Regions from separate parts of the Peribacillus aracenensis genome, predicted to be linked through region 1. Evidence: riboswitches for the same ligand, from Rfam matches in the RefSeq annotation. Region 1 holds a riboswitch; the other holds the start of a gene.
What was found. A riboswitch is a leader RNA that binds a small molecule or an ion and turns the genes downstream of it on or off. The one in region 1 is predicted to bind S-adenosylmethionine.

Region 1 (5,431 bases):
TTTTCAAGAAAGCATGTGATAGAATGATGGAATTGTGGGAGTTGTTTAGCACCTTCTTTATTATCGGCTTTGTATCGTTCGGAGGCGGATACGCCATGATTCCCGTAATAGAATCGGAAGTCTCACAGCATGGATGGCTGACGTCGCAGCAATTTACCGATATAATCGCCATTTCCGGGATGTCCCCAGGACCTGTTACAGCCAATAGTGCCATTCTCGTTGGCTATTCGACTGCTGGATTAGCAGGAGCCATATCATCCGCTCTCGGAATCTTGCTGCCTGCTATTATATTCGTGACCGTTATAGCCACCTTCTTCAGCAAATTGAATCATTATCCAGTTATTCAATCCATGTTTTATGGATTAAGACCCATTGTCACCAGTCTAATCCTCTTTGCAGCAATCAGTTTATCACTTTCCAATCATATGATAGCCCCTAACTTTTCATGGCATACGATAAGCTTATTACTCGTTTTTGGATTATCGTTATTTGCCCTGATGAAATTACGCTGGCACCCAGCTTATGTAATTATACTTTCTGGTTTAGTTGGTGTTGTCCTCTATTCATGACAAATGCCGCATGCAAAACCATTAATAATATGGACCGGAATGAAGCAGTTATTTTGGTTATGAATAAAATGGAATACCATAAATAAAAGAAATACCAAACAGATGAATTGAAAACTGCCTTGATTACTTTTTGAACACTGATACTGACATAAATGCGAAGATTTCACCCATACAGAAAACACCCTGTATCCAATGATTCAGGGTGTTTTTTTCATTATTATCCTCTTTTTAAGAAGTCCGTTTCTTCGATTCATCATTTCCCGACTGAAACCGTGGATAACCAATCAAGATGGCCACGACTCCACAAAGTCCAATTAGTATTGGGTAATATGAATACGGCAAGATGCTTATCGGAGAGATTTTTGCTACCCCTGCTGCAACAAGCAGTTGTGCCCCATATGGTATCAACCCTTGGATACAACAGGCAAAAACGTCAAGTATGCTCGCCGATTTACGCGGATCAATCCCATACTTTTCAGCGATGTTTTTGGCAAGTGGCCCGGCAATGATAATCGAAATCGTGTTATTTGCCGTGGAAAGGTTCGTCAAGCCAACAAGCCCGGCAATACTGAATTCCGCCCCTTTTTTTGATTTGCTATTTCGGGTCACGAGTTGGAGTAGATAATCAATGCCACCATTATGTTTGATTACAGCAACCATACCTGCAATTAAAATGGCAAGGAAGGATATTTCATACATTCCCGCCATTCCTTCACCAGCTTTTTGAATGACACCCAACGGTTGATAACTTCCATCAGCCAAGCCGATGATTCCGGCAAAGACGATTCCGATGGAAAGGACCAGGAACACATTGACTCCTGCCAATGCAGTGATCAATACGCAAAGGTATGGAAGAATCTTCACCCAATTATAAGAATTTTGGGTGATTTCGGCTTGTTCACCCATCGTTAATATTCCTAGGATAGCACATGTGATGATGGCCGCAGGTAAAACGATGAAAAAATTCACTTTAAACTTATCCTTCATTTTCGTTCCCTGTGTTCGAACTGCAGCGATTGTCGTATCTGAAATGAAGGATAGGTTATCCCCAAACATCGCACCACCAATAACGGCCGCCATTGAAAGGGCAAGCGAAATATCGGTTTGCTCGCTAATTCCGACCCCGATAGGTGCTAGGGCTACAATCGTTCCCATGCTTGTCCCCATGGATAGAGAAATAAAACAAGCGATAATGAATATCCCTACCATCAAAAGATTTTGCGGAAAAACGGCTAAGGCAAGATTCACCGTTGATTCAACCGCCCCCATGCCATTCGCAACTTCTGAAAAAGCGCCGGCTAAAAGGAAAATGATAACCATTAACATAATATTGGCGTCCCCTGCACCTTTACAGAAAATATCAACTTTTTGATTGAAACTTTCTTTCCGATTCATTGCCAATGCAGCTGCTGATGCAATAGAAATGGCTACAATCACCGGAAAAGAATAAAAATCTTTAGTGATGATTCCGGACCCTATAAATAAAATTAAAAATACGACAAATGGAATCAATGCCCATGGATTCCCTTTATTGTTTGCACTCATGATGTACACCTCTTTTTATTTTTCCCATGACATGTGTCATAGCCTTTATCCTTTTAACAGTTTTCGCAAATAACACCAACTTGAACTTAATTCTCCAGTCATGGAGCTATAGCTAAAAAACTGCCGGCATAAAAAGACCCCTTCTATTTAACAACAAGAAGAGGTCTTTTAATTTATAAAAAACACCCTCCTTATCTTTCAGGCGAAAATCAGCCTGCTGGATTTGGCACAGCACTCCCATTAAGTCCGCTGCCGAGACATCTTCGGGCCAGTCCCTCCGTCTCTCTTGATAAGAAGATCAAATTTATATAATTTATCAAATATAACGATGCCTGTCAGAAAAGTACCAAACTTGCTGTAACCATCTGAGTTTGTGAAAGTGACATCGAAGTCGTTTTGAAAAGCAAATATAAGAGTACAGCATTTTGTCTATTTTCGCAAGGTTTAGTTTTAAAGTATTTCACATGCACTTCTTAATGATTAATTAGGAATCTTGACATATGCAGTTAATCGGGACGGAATTAACATAAAAAGAGGTCTAATGACCTCTCAGCAAATTTGTTGTATTAGATTAGGTGAATTTTTTTTAGTCGAGTTCACATCAGTCGATACCTCAAAAGCTTCCATTTGTTCCGAATCGAATGACTTTAAATACTGCTGCAGATATGCAGGATCATTAATGGATGGATTCAACCAGTCTTTTTCATCTTCTTGTTTAAGGATGACAGGCATACGATCATGAATGCTGGTCATCAGCTCATTAGGAACGGTTGTTATAACGGAGCACGTGTAAATGCTGAGGCCTTCGGGAGATTTCCAGGATTCCCATATACCGGCCATTCCAAATGGAGCATGATTCTTCATTTTTATTCGCATCGGTATTTTTCTTTCTGGTGTCTTTTTCCATTCGTAAAATGAGTCAGCGATTATCAAGCATCTCTTCTTCTTATACGCATTCTTGAAGCTTGCTTTCTCTGCAATGGTTTCCGCTCTGGCATTGATCATTTTATAGCCAACTTTTTCGTCTTTTGCCCAGAAAGGAATGAGTCCCCACCGAAGATATCCAAGTCGGTTCATTGCCCCGTCATTAATGACGGATAACACGGATTGGGAGGGAGCAATATTGTAGCTGAATTGGTATTCCTCATCAAATGATCCTTGTATATCAAACCGATCTTTTATTTCTTCAATGTCAGTGAAAAGGGTGAAACGTCCACACATAATATCGCCTACCGTATTAAGATTTATTACAGTGTAACAAATGGAGCAAGCAGGCACAAATCAGCGTTCTAAAATCCTGATATCGGTAAATGGCTGATTAAATAATTCGCTGGAAATCAAAAGGGTGCCAAGGACTTCTCTTTCATCCTCAGCTTTAATGATTTCCGACAAAATCAAGGTACTGCCATTCCTTACCGTTACTTTATATTCATTCATGGAATCCCCCCTCAATAGGCTAGATGGTTGTTATTATAAACTAAAAATCCACAAGTATCAGTATTGAACTCTGGCAGAGGCATGGTTAATCTACTAATGAAGAGGCCGCATGGAGGTTCCTTTACACCTTAAAGGGTTAGTCGAACAAAGCCCGGGAGCATAAATCCTTGAATTGGCGGCGTAAAAAAGACTGCCCATGAATGATTCATGGACAGTCAGGCGCTGTAAAAGGTTTTTCGCTTCATACAGATAGATGATTATGAAGATGGCATTTTGGAAAGCCATTCATTATTTAAAATGAAGTAAAACCTCATTTATTAAATGTGCTGCCAATGTAACGGTTTTATTATTTTCATCCAACGAAGGATTCACTTCCGAGATATCAAAGGAGAGGATCTTTTCATTCGATACGATATGCCTGATAATGGCACGGACCAATTTCGGATTCAGTCCAAAAGGCGATGGAGCACTTACCCCAGGTGCGTAGGCTGAATCAATAACGTCTGTACATAATGTAAGAATAATGTAGTCATATTCCTTAGCGAATTCATTTATCCGCCGCTTAGTTTCATCCATTTCATTCAATGACAAATCTTCTTCCAATATGTAATCGACCTTACTTCTCTCGGCAGTTTCAAACAGTGCCTTCGTATTCCCCTGCTTCTGAATTCCGACACATAAATAGCCGCAATTTTCATCCTTGTCCAAAATTTGCTTAAACATCGTTCCTGATGAACTCTCTTTTTCATAAGGCCTCATATCAAAGTGAGCGTCAATATTAATGATTCCCAAGCTAGCTTTTGGTCCAATGGATTTCCTAATCCCAAGATAATGGCCATACAGGGTTTCGTGCCCTCCGCCAAGTATGATAGGAATCGCTTTACTCTCCAATATCCGGGTAACAGCCGAACCCAATTGGGATTGAGCGGCCTCCATCTCTGTACCTTCACATATTACATCACCAGCATCCACCAGCTCGGTTTGGGAATGTAAATGACAGGGTAATTTCGCCAATGACTGCCTAATATGATCAGGCCCTTCTGCGGCACCAATCCTGCCTTTATTCCTTTTGACGCCTTCATCACATTTGAAGCCAATCAATCCAAAGGTCCTGGATGAATTGGAAGAGATGGCTAATTCCGAAATCGGTGCCAAACGTACTCTTTGGTGGTATCTGAAGCTGTCCATGTCAGATTGGGAATCAATTCTTCCATTCCAATAATTTAAAGTCGGATTTGTATACATAATTTCTCCTTTATTTAAAAAATTCCGAAATATCTTTTTTCAAAATTATAAATGAGATAATATATAATTACCAATACAAAATTTCAATATATCTATAGTTTAAAGCTATAGAAAGGAGAATATATGGATCTTCGTCAACTTCGATATTTCACTACAATTGTTCGGGAAAAGAATTTCTCAAAAGCAGCAAAAACGCTGCATATATCACAACCTTCCCTAAGTAATGCCATAATGAAATTAGAAAATGAAGTTGATTTTCAGCTTTTGGAACGCAATACAAGGGGGCTTGAGCTCACGGAAGCAGGGGGGATTTTCTATACGAGAGCTGTTGATCTGTTAAGGAGATTCGATAATATGCAGGTGGAGCTTAAAGAAATGAAGGATGTCGGAAGCGGAACCGTATCAATAGGTTCCATAGAATCATTCAAATTTTGGTTTCCGAAGATCATCAGGAATTTTAAAATCAATTATCCTAAAATTCATATAAAAGTCAGGGAAATATTAGGGGAAGAGAAGGTTTTCGATTCGTTAAATCGGTATAATGTTCATTTCACCATCACGAACCAGCCCATCAACAACGCTGAAATTCTGTCCACTCCCCTTTATAATGAAAGATTCATGCTTTTGATCCATAA
Region 2 (5,431 bases), on a different contig from region 1:
TTTTAATTAACTGGCAATATTTCTGCTTTCCATTTCATGCGACTGTTTTTTTCCAAATGCATAGGCTAATATCAATAGTACCAGGCTTGCACCCAAAACAGACCAAAATCCTGCTGTTATTTCTCCCATAAAGAACGCTTTATAACAAACGGCACCAAGTGAACCCCCAATAATCGGTCCAACGACCGGAATCCATGAATAGCCCCAATTCGAATTGCCCTTGCCCGGTATCGGCAGCAAAAAGTGAGCGATGCGCGGCCCCAGATCGCGGGCCGGATTAATCGCGTATCCTGTCGTTCCGCCAAGTGACATCCCGATCACGACAATCAATAACCCGACAGCGAATGGGTTTAGACCCTCTGTAAAATGATTGGCACCTATAAATAATAAACCAAGAATAAGGATGAAAGTTCCAATCATCTCACTTAATAGATTTGAAAATGTGTGCGGGATTGCAGGTGATGTCGCGAACACACCAAGCTTCGCTCCTGGATCATCCGTAGCTTTCCAGTGTGGCAAATAGTGCAGGAATACTAGAGTTGCTCCAAGGATTGCGCCAATCATTTGGGCAACGATGTAACCGGGCACATCACTCCAAGGAAATTCCCCAATAATGGCAAACCCCACTGTGACTGCCGGGTTTAAATGCGCCCCGCTTATGGAACCCACTGCAAAAACACCCATGGTAACAGCCAATCCCCACGCAATCGTGATAACGATCCAGCCGGCATCTTTTGCATAGGACCCCTTTAAGGATGAACCAGCCCCAATGCCTGCTCCGAATAAAACTAATATCATCGTACCTAATACTTCTCCCCAAAATGGAGTCATGAATAAAACCCCTCCCCTGATAATTTTTTAAACCTTGCCAACAAATAAAGGAGATTCACAGCAGAACTATCTTCATAATATAAATTATGAATAGATCTGTTGTGAATCTCCTAGTCTCCGTCACATCTATTAACTTGTACTGTAAAATATACTTGTTTATGAAAACGCTGTCAATAATTTGTGAAGAATTTATCTATTTTTCTGTAATTTTTTTCAATTTCCCCTATTAAACGATATCCCATAATTCAGTTTTGGAAGTGGTGATTGACGATGCTCCCGCATCGAGGGCATTCAGGACTTCATCCGAAGTACGAATGAGGCCGCCTGCAAAAATCGGTGTCTGCAATCGTTCCTTCACTTCTTTTATCATCCATGGCATGGCGCCCGGCAATACTTCGATATAATCCGGCTTGGTTTTCTGCACCAGCTTATAACTTTTCTCAAGCGCATGTGAATCTATTAAAAAGATTCGCTGGATGGCAATGACCCCCTTTTGCTTCGCCTTCAATATAACGTTTGATTTAGTCGAAATCAGCCCATATGGATTATATTCCTGACAAATGAATTCTGTCGCGTACTCATCACTTCTTATGCCATGGATCAAATCGACATGGTATATCATTTTCTTATTATGCTGCTTTGCCATCATACTTACGTTTTTCAATTGTGATATATGCAAATCAAGAAACACACCTATTTCATAGGAACTCTCTAAAAATCTTTCGAAATCCTTCATGCTTGCTGAAGCAGGCAAAATCTTCTGATCCATCATTATCCTCCTCATTCCCAGAAAAACTCAAAACTTCAAGTCATTTAGTATATTTTAAAGAGCTTGATTTATCAAACACATTTTTTTCATGACCCATATCACCATAACACTATCATACCTGGCACTCCCTTTATAGTTTTCGGCTAAGGATGTATGTAAACTCGATCATAAAGTAAGTTTCATTTTCAATGCACCTTCGACGAGTTCATACGATTTAATTGTGCCAACGGGAATTTTTCTCACGATGTTCCAGGCATTAACATTCATTTTGATCGTTCTTTTTTCAAATTCAAAAAATGGCGGTCTGTTAAATATTTTTTGGTTGATGATTTTCCTGTCAATTGGTTCCATTTCCACTAATTCAAATAAAATCGTTCTTTTTTCCACAGAAACCGGTTTTAATGTAATCCGGAAAGCTACGTTTTTCTTAAACATCATTTTTTTCACTTCCGTCGTTCCGGAAAGCACGATATGTTTTGGCGTAATCTCGACTTTAATATCCTGACCATATGATTTCCTTCTTATGATTTTCTCTATCATGGCTTCAGTTAAAGTTATCGTTATACCATTTTTGAATGGACTGAATGTACTCATCCTTGCATTCCCCTCCTGCCGCTCATATGAATCTTCGGTTATAGCATATGCCGGGTTCCCTGATGTAGTAACACATATCAATAATCGGTATATTCAAAATCTTCCACCTTCAACCCTTGACCTTTATAAAAACTACCTGTATAGTCATAATTAATTTAATAGACAACTCTTATCCAGAGAGGTGGAGGGACTGGCCCTTTGATGCCTCAGCAACAGACTGATCATGTACTGTGCTAATTCCAGAAGTGTAAAAACTTGAAGATAAGAAGAGTATATAGCTTGGTTGCCAACACCTCTTCTTATTTTTAAGAAGAGGTTTTTTATTTTTGGCTCTTTTCGTAAAGATTGTTGTTTTTAAAATGAAACGATTTAAGGTTGATTGGAGCGGAAGTGCGAGACTCCTGCGGGAGCAGCGGGACAGGCGAGACCCGACAGGCGTGTACGCCGAGGAGGCTCACCGCCCGCCCCGCGGAAAGCGAGCATCTGGAGGGGAAATCAACCACACCTCACTACTTGGTAAATAGCAACAAAGTATGCGAAAACAGCCTTATTTTTAAAAGGAAAGAAGGAATGCAACATGTCCATCACATTAACGAAAGCACCATTCAGGGCCGATCACGTCGGGAGTTTATTAAGACCAGAACGTTTACATGTTGCCAGAAAGCAGTTTAAGGAAGGTACCATTTCAGCAGAGCGGCTTCGTGAAGTTGAAACCGAAGAAATCAATCGGATTGTCGAAAAACAAATTGAAGTTGGATTGGAAGCCGTGACGGACGGTGAGTTCAGACGTACATGGTGGCACTTTGACTTCCTCGAACATTTAAATGGCATCGAGGGATATGTGACTGAAAAAGGGCTCACGTTCGATGGTGTGGAAACAGAGAGATATAACGTACGCAATACCGGGAAGGTTTCATTCAATCCTGAACATCCTTTCATTCGTGACTTCATTGAATTGAACAAAATCGTGAACGGACGCGCCGTTGCCAAGCAAACCATTCCCAGTCCGAATCAATTATTTGCTGTAGGCATTCATAATGAAGACATCTACCCTGATATTGAAGACTATGCAAATGATATCATCAAAGCATATCAGCATGCTTTGAAGGCCTTTTATGAAGCAGGTGTGCGTTATCTTCAATTGGATGATGTATATATTGCCAGACTTTCAGCTCCGGATTTCCAGTTCAAAGATGGAAAATATACGAGGGAACAGTTAATCGATCTTGCACTTCGCGTAATTAATGGCGCATTGGAAGGCAAACCAGAAGACCTTGTCGTCACTACACACCTATGTCGTGGGAACTATCAGTCGACTTGGGCATTTGAAGGAAGCTATGCCCGTATCGCCCCAACTTTATTGGCAAAAGAAAAAGTGGATGGATTTTTCTTGGAATATGATGATCAACGCTCAGGGGACTTCAAACCATTGGAATACATACCAAATGGCGGTGCACAGGTCGTACTGGGTGTCGTCACTTCAAAAAATGGGGAAATCGAAGACAAGGAAGCTGTTAAGGCACGCATTAAAGAAGCCTCGCACTTCGTTCCTCTCGAACAATTATGCTTAAGCCCGCAATGCGGCTTCGCCTCCACCCATCACGGCAACAAGCTGACCGAAGAACAGCAATGGGAAAAGCTGAAATTCGTCGTTGATGTAGCAAAAGAAGTATGGGAATGATTTTTTAGCGGAGACTTTAATCCATTCGAACAACCTAATCGGCATCAATATAAGCGTGCCGATTAGGTTTATAATAAAAAGCGTAAAAGACATTCATCCAAAAATCCGAGAGCAAACAAAAAAGAACGGCCACCAGCACGTCCCTTTTTTACTTGCAGCTATCATCATCCATTTTCTTCACAAATATATCATCCGTAACCCTATCTTCCAGCTTGTTCCTCAAGGCCAATTCCGCGGCCTTCCCATCACTAGGCGACCCGTCCGAGAAATACATCGGAAACAACGAGAAGAACATAACATAGAAAGAAAAATAGATGAATTGATACCAGATCACCGAGCTGTCCAGGATATCCTGATACACTAAGCTATAGATGATCAGCATGCTGACTAAATTAAAGATAGCCCCTCCTAAATAGATCAGCGTATTCGTCAATCGATTATCATGTTTCAATCCCTTGAACTCGCAAGTCCCATTCCAAAAATAATATTTCCTCACCTCTATGTTCCGAAAGGCGAAAAGTTTATTGCCACAACCGATCAAGATTTTCTTTTCTGATCCCCCAAAGATCGTGACAAAAAAAATATGCCCGCTCAAATGTATCAGCGTAACGATCGGCATGATCAAAAAAAAGGAAAATAGAAATTTGATGATATCAGAGAGACCAAACACGTTTATGCAACCCTCCTTACCTGAGCAATTTCTTACCAGATGCTACTCTGATACCCTGCCCACATTCGTTATAACTAGTAAATTTTCACAGTAGTGATATATCGCTTACCACAAGTGCTATTGTTCTCCTTCTGCTTAATCCGGGTTGTTTCCAGGTTTTTAGGCCTGACTCCAGCTTAATTCAAAGAAACAGGCTACCTCCTTCCGAAAAAAACTCGGAAAAGTGATAGCCTTAACATCTTCATTTATCGATTGGGGGTGTGAAGAATTTCTGCGTTGTTTTGTCCTGGCCTCAAGCCTGCATGTTTATATTCAGGGGTGAAAACCGATGTTTTGATCGGGCAAGCGATTTGCTTCTGGACATTTCCTTTTCCGTCCGGTACCTCGACGATCATTCCCCTTTCCTTCAATTGGGGGTGTTCGGCCGCTTCAGTGAAGGTTAGAACTGGTTCTGCGCAGGCTTCGAAATCAGCGAATATTTCCTGCCATTCATGAAAATCCCGTTCAAGGAAAGCCAGTCGGACGGCCGTTTTAAACCTGATTCCGCTTTCTTCATCACTTTTGGTGCTCAGTTCATACAATTCGGGTGCACCGATCGCTTCACATAATGCTTTTCGAAAAGGGGGCTCTAGGCTTCCTACCGAAAAATAGCGTCCATCCTTCGTTTCGTAAAAGTCATAAAAGGATCCTCCGTTCAACATCAGTTTTTCTGGTTCAAGCTCGAGGCCCCCTTGTAAATTCAGGGGTGCGGAGATGGCATTCAACGCAAAACTGCAGTCAGTCATGCTGATGTCGATGGCTTGGCCGAATCCCGTACTTTCCCGGTGTATGACTGCAGATAATATACCGATAACAGCATGCAGGGATCCTCCAGCAAGATCTGCTA

Region 2: another riboswitch for S-adenosylmethionine. It lies ahead of N0M92_RS10315 (5-methyltetrahydropteroyltriglutamate--homocysteine S-methyltransferase); the one in region 1 lies ahead of N0M92_RS13345 (Na+/H+ antiporter NhaC family protein).

The regions. Positions count from the first base shown of each region.
Region 1 covers NZ_JANZMJ010000011.1:115,005-120,435, forward strand. The annotation lists gene N0M92_RS13340 (chromate transporter) at 24-569, shown strand; gene N0M92_RS13345 (Na+/H+ antiporter NhaC family protein) at 798-2,114, opposite strand; SAM riboswitch class I at 2,303-2,410, opposite strand; gene N0M92_RS13350 (SOS response-associated peptidase) at 2,664-3,335, opposite strand; gene N0M92_RS13355 (hypothetical protein) at 3,396-3,551, opposite strand; gene hutG (formimidoylglutamase) at 3,840-4,796, opposite strand; gene N0M92_RS13365 (LysR family transcriptional regulator) at 4,920-5,431, shown strand, end outside.
Region 2 covers NZ_JANZMJ010000008.1:24,892-30,322, forward strand. The annotation lists gene N0M92_RS10300 (MIP/aquaporin family protein) at 7-831, opposite strand; gene N0M92_RS10305 (glycerol-3-phosphate responsive antiterminator) at 1,058-1,600, opposite strand; gene N0M92_RS10310 (hypothetical protein) at 1,766-2,194, opposite strand; SAM riboswitch class I at 2,361-2,462, shown strand; gene N0M92_RS10315 (5-methyltetrahydropteroyltriglutamate--homocysteine S-methyltransferase) at 2,772-3,875, shown strand; gene N0M92_RS10320 (hypothetical protein) at 4,024-4,545, opposite strand; gene N0M92_RS10325 (CaiB/BaiF CoA transferase family protein) at 4,791-5,431, opposite strand, start outside.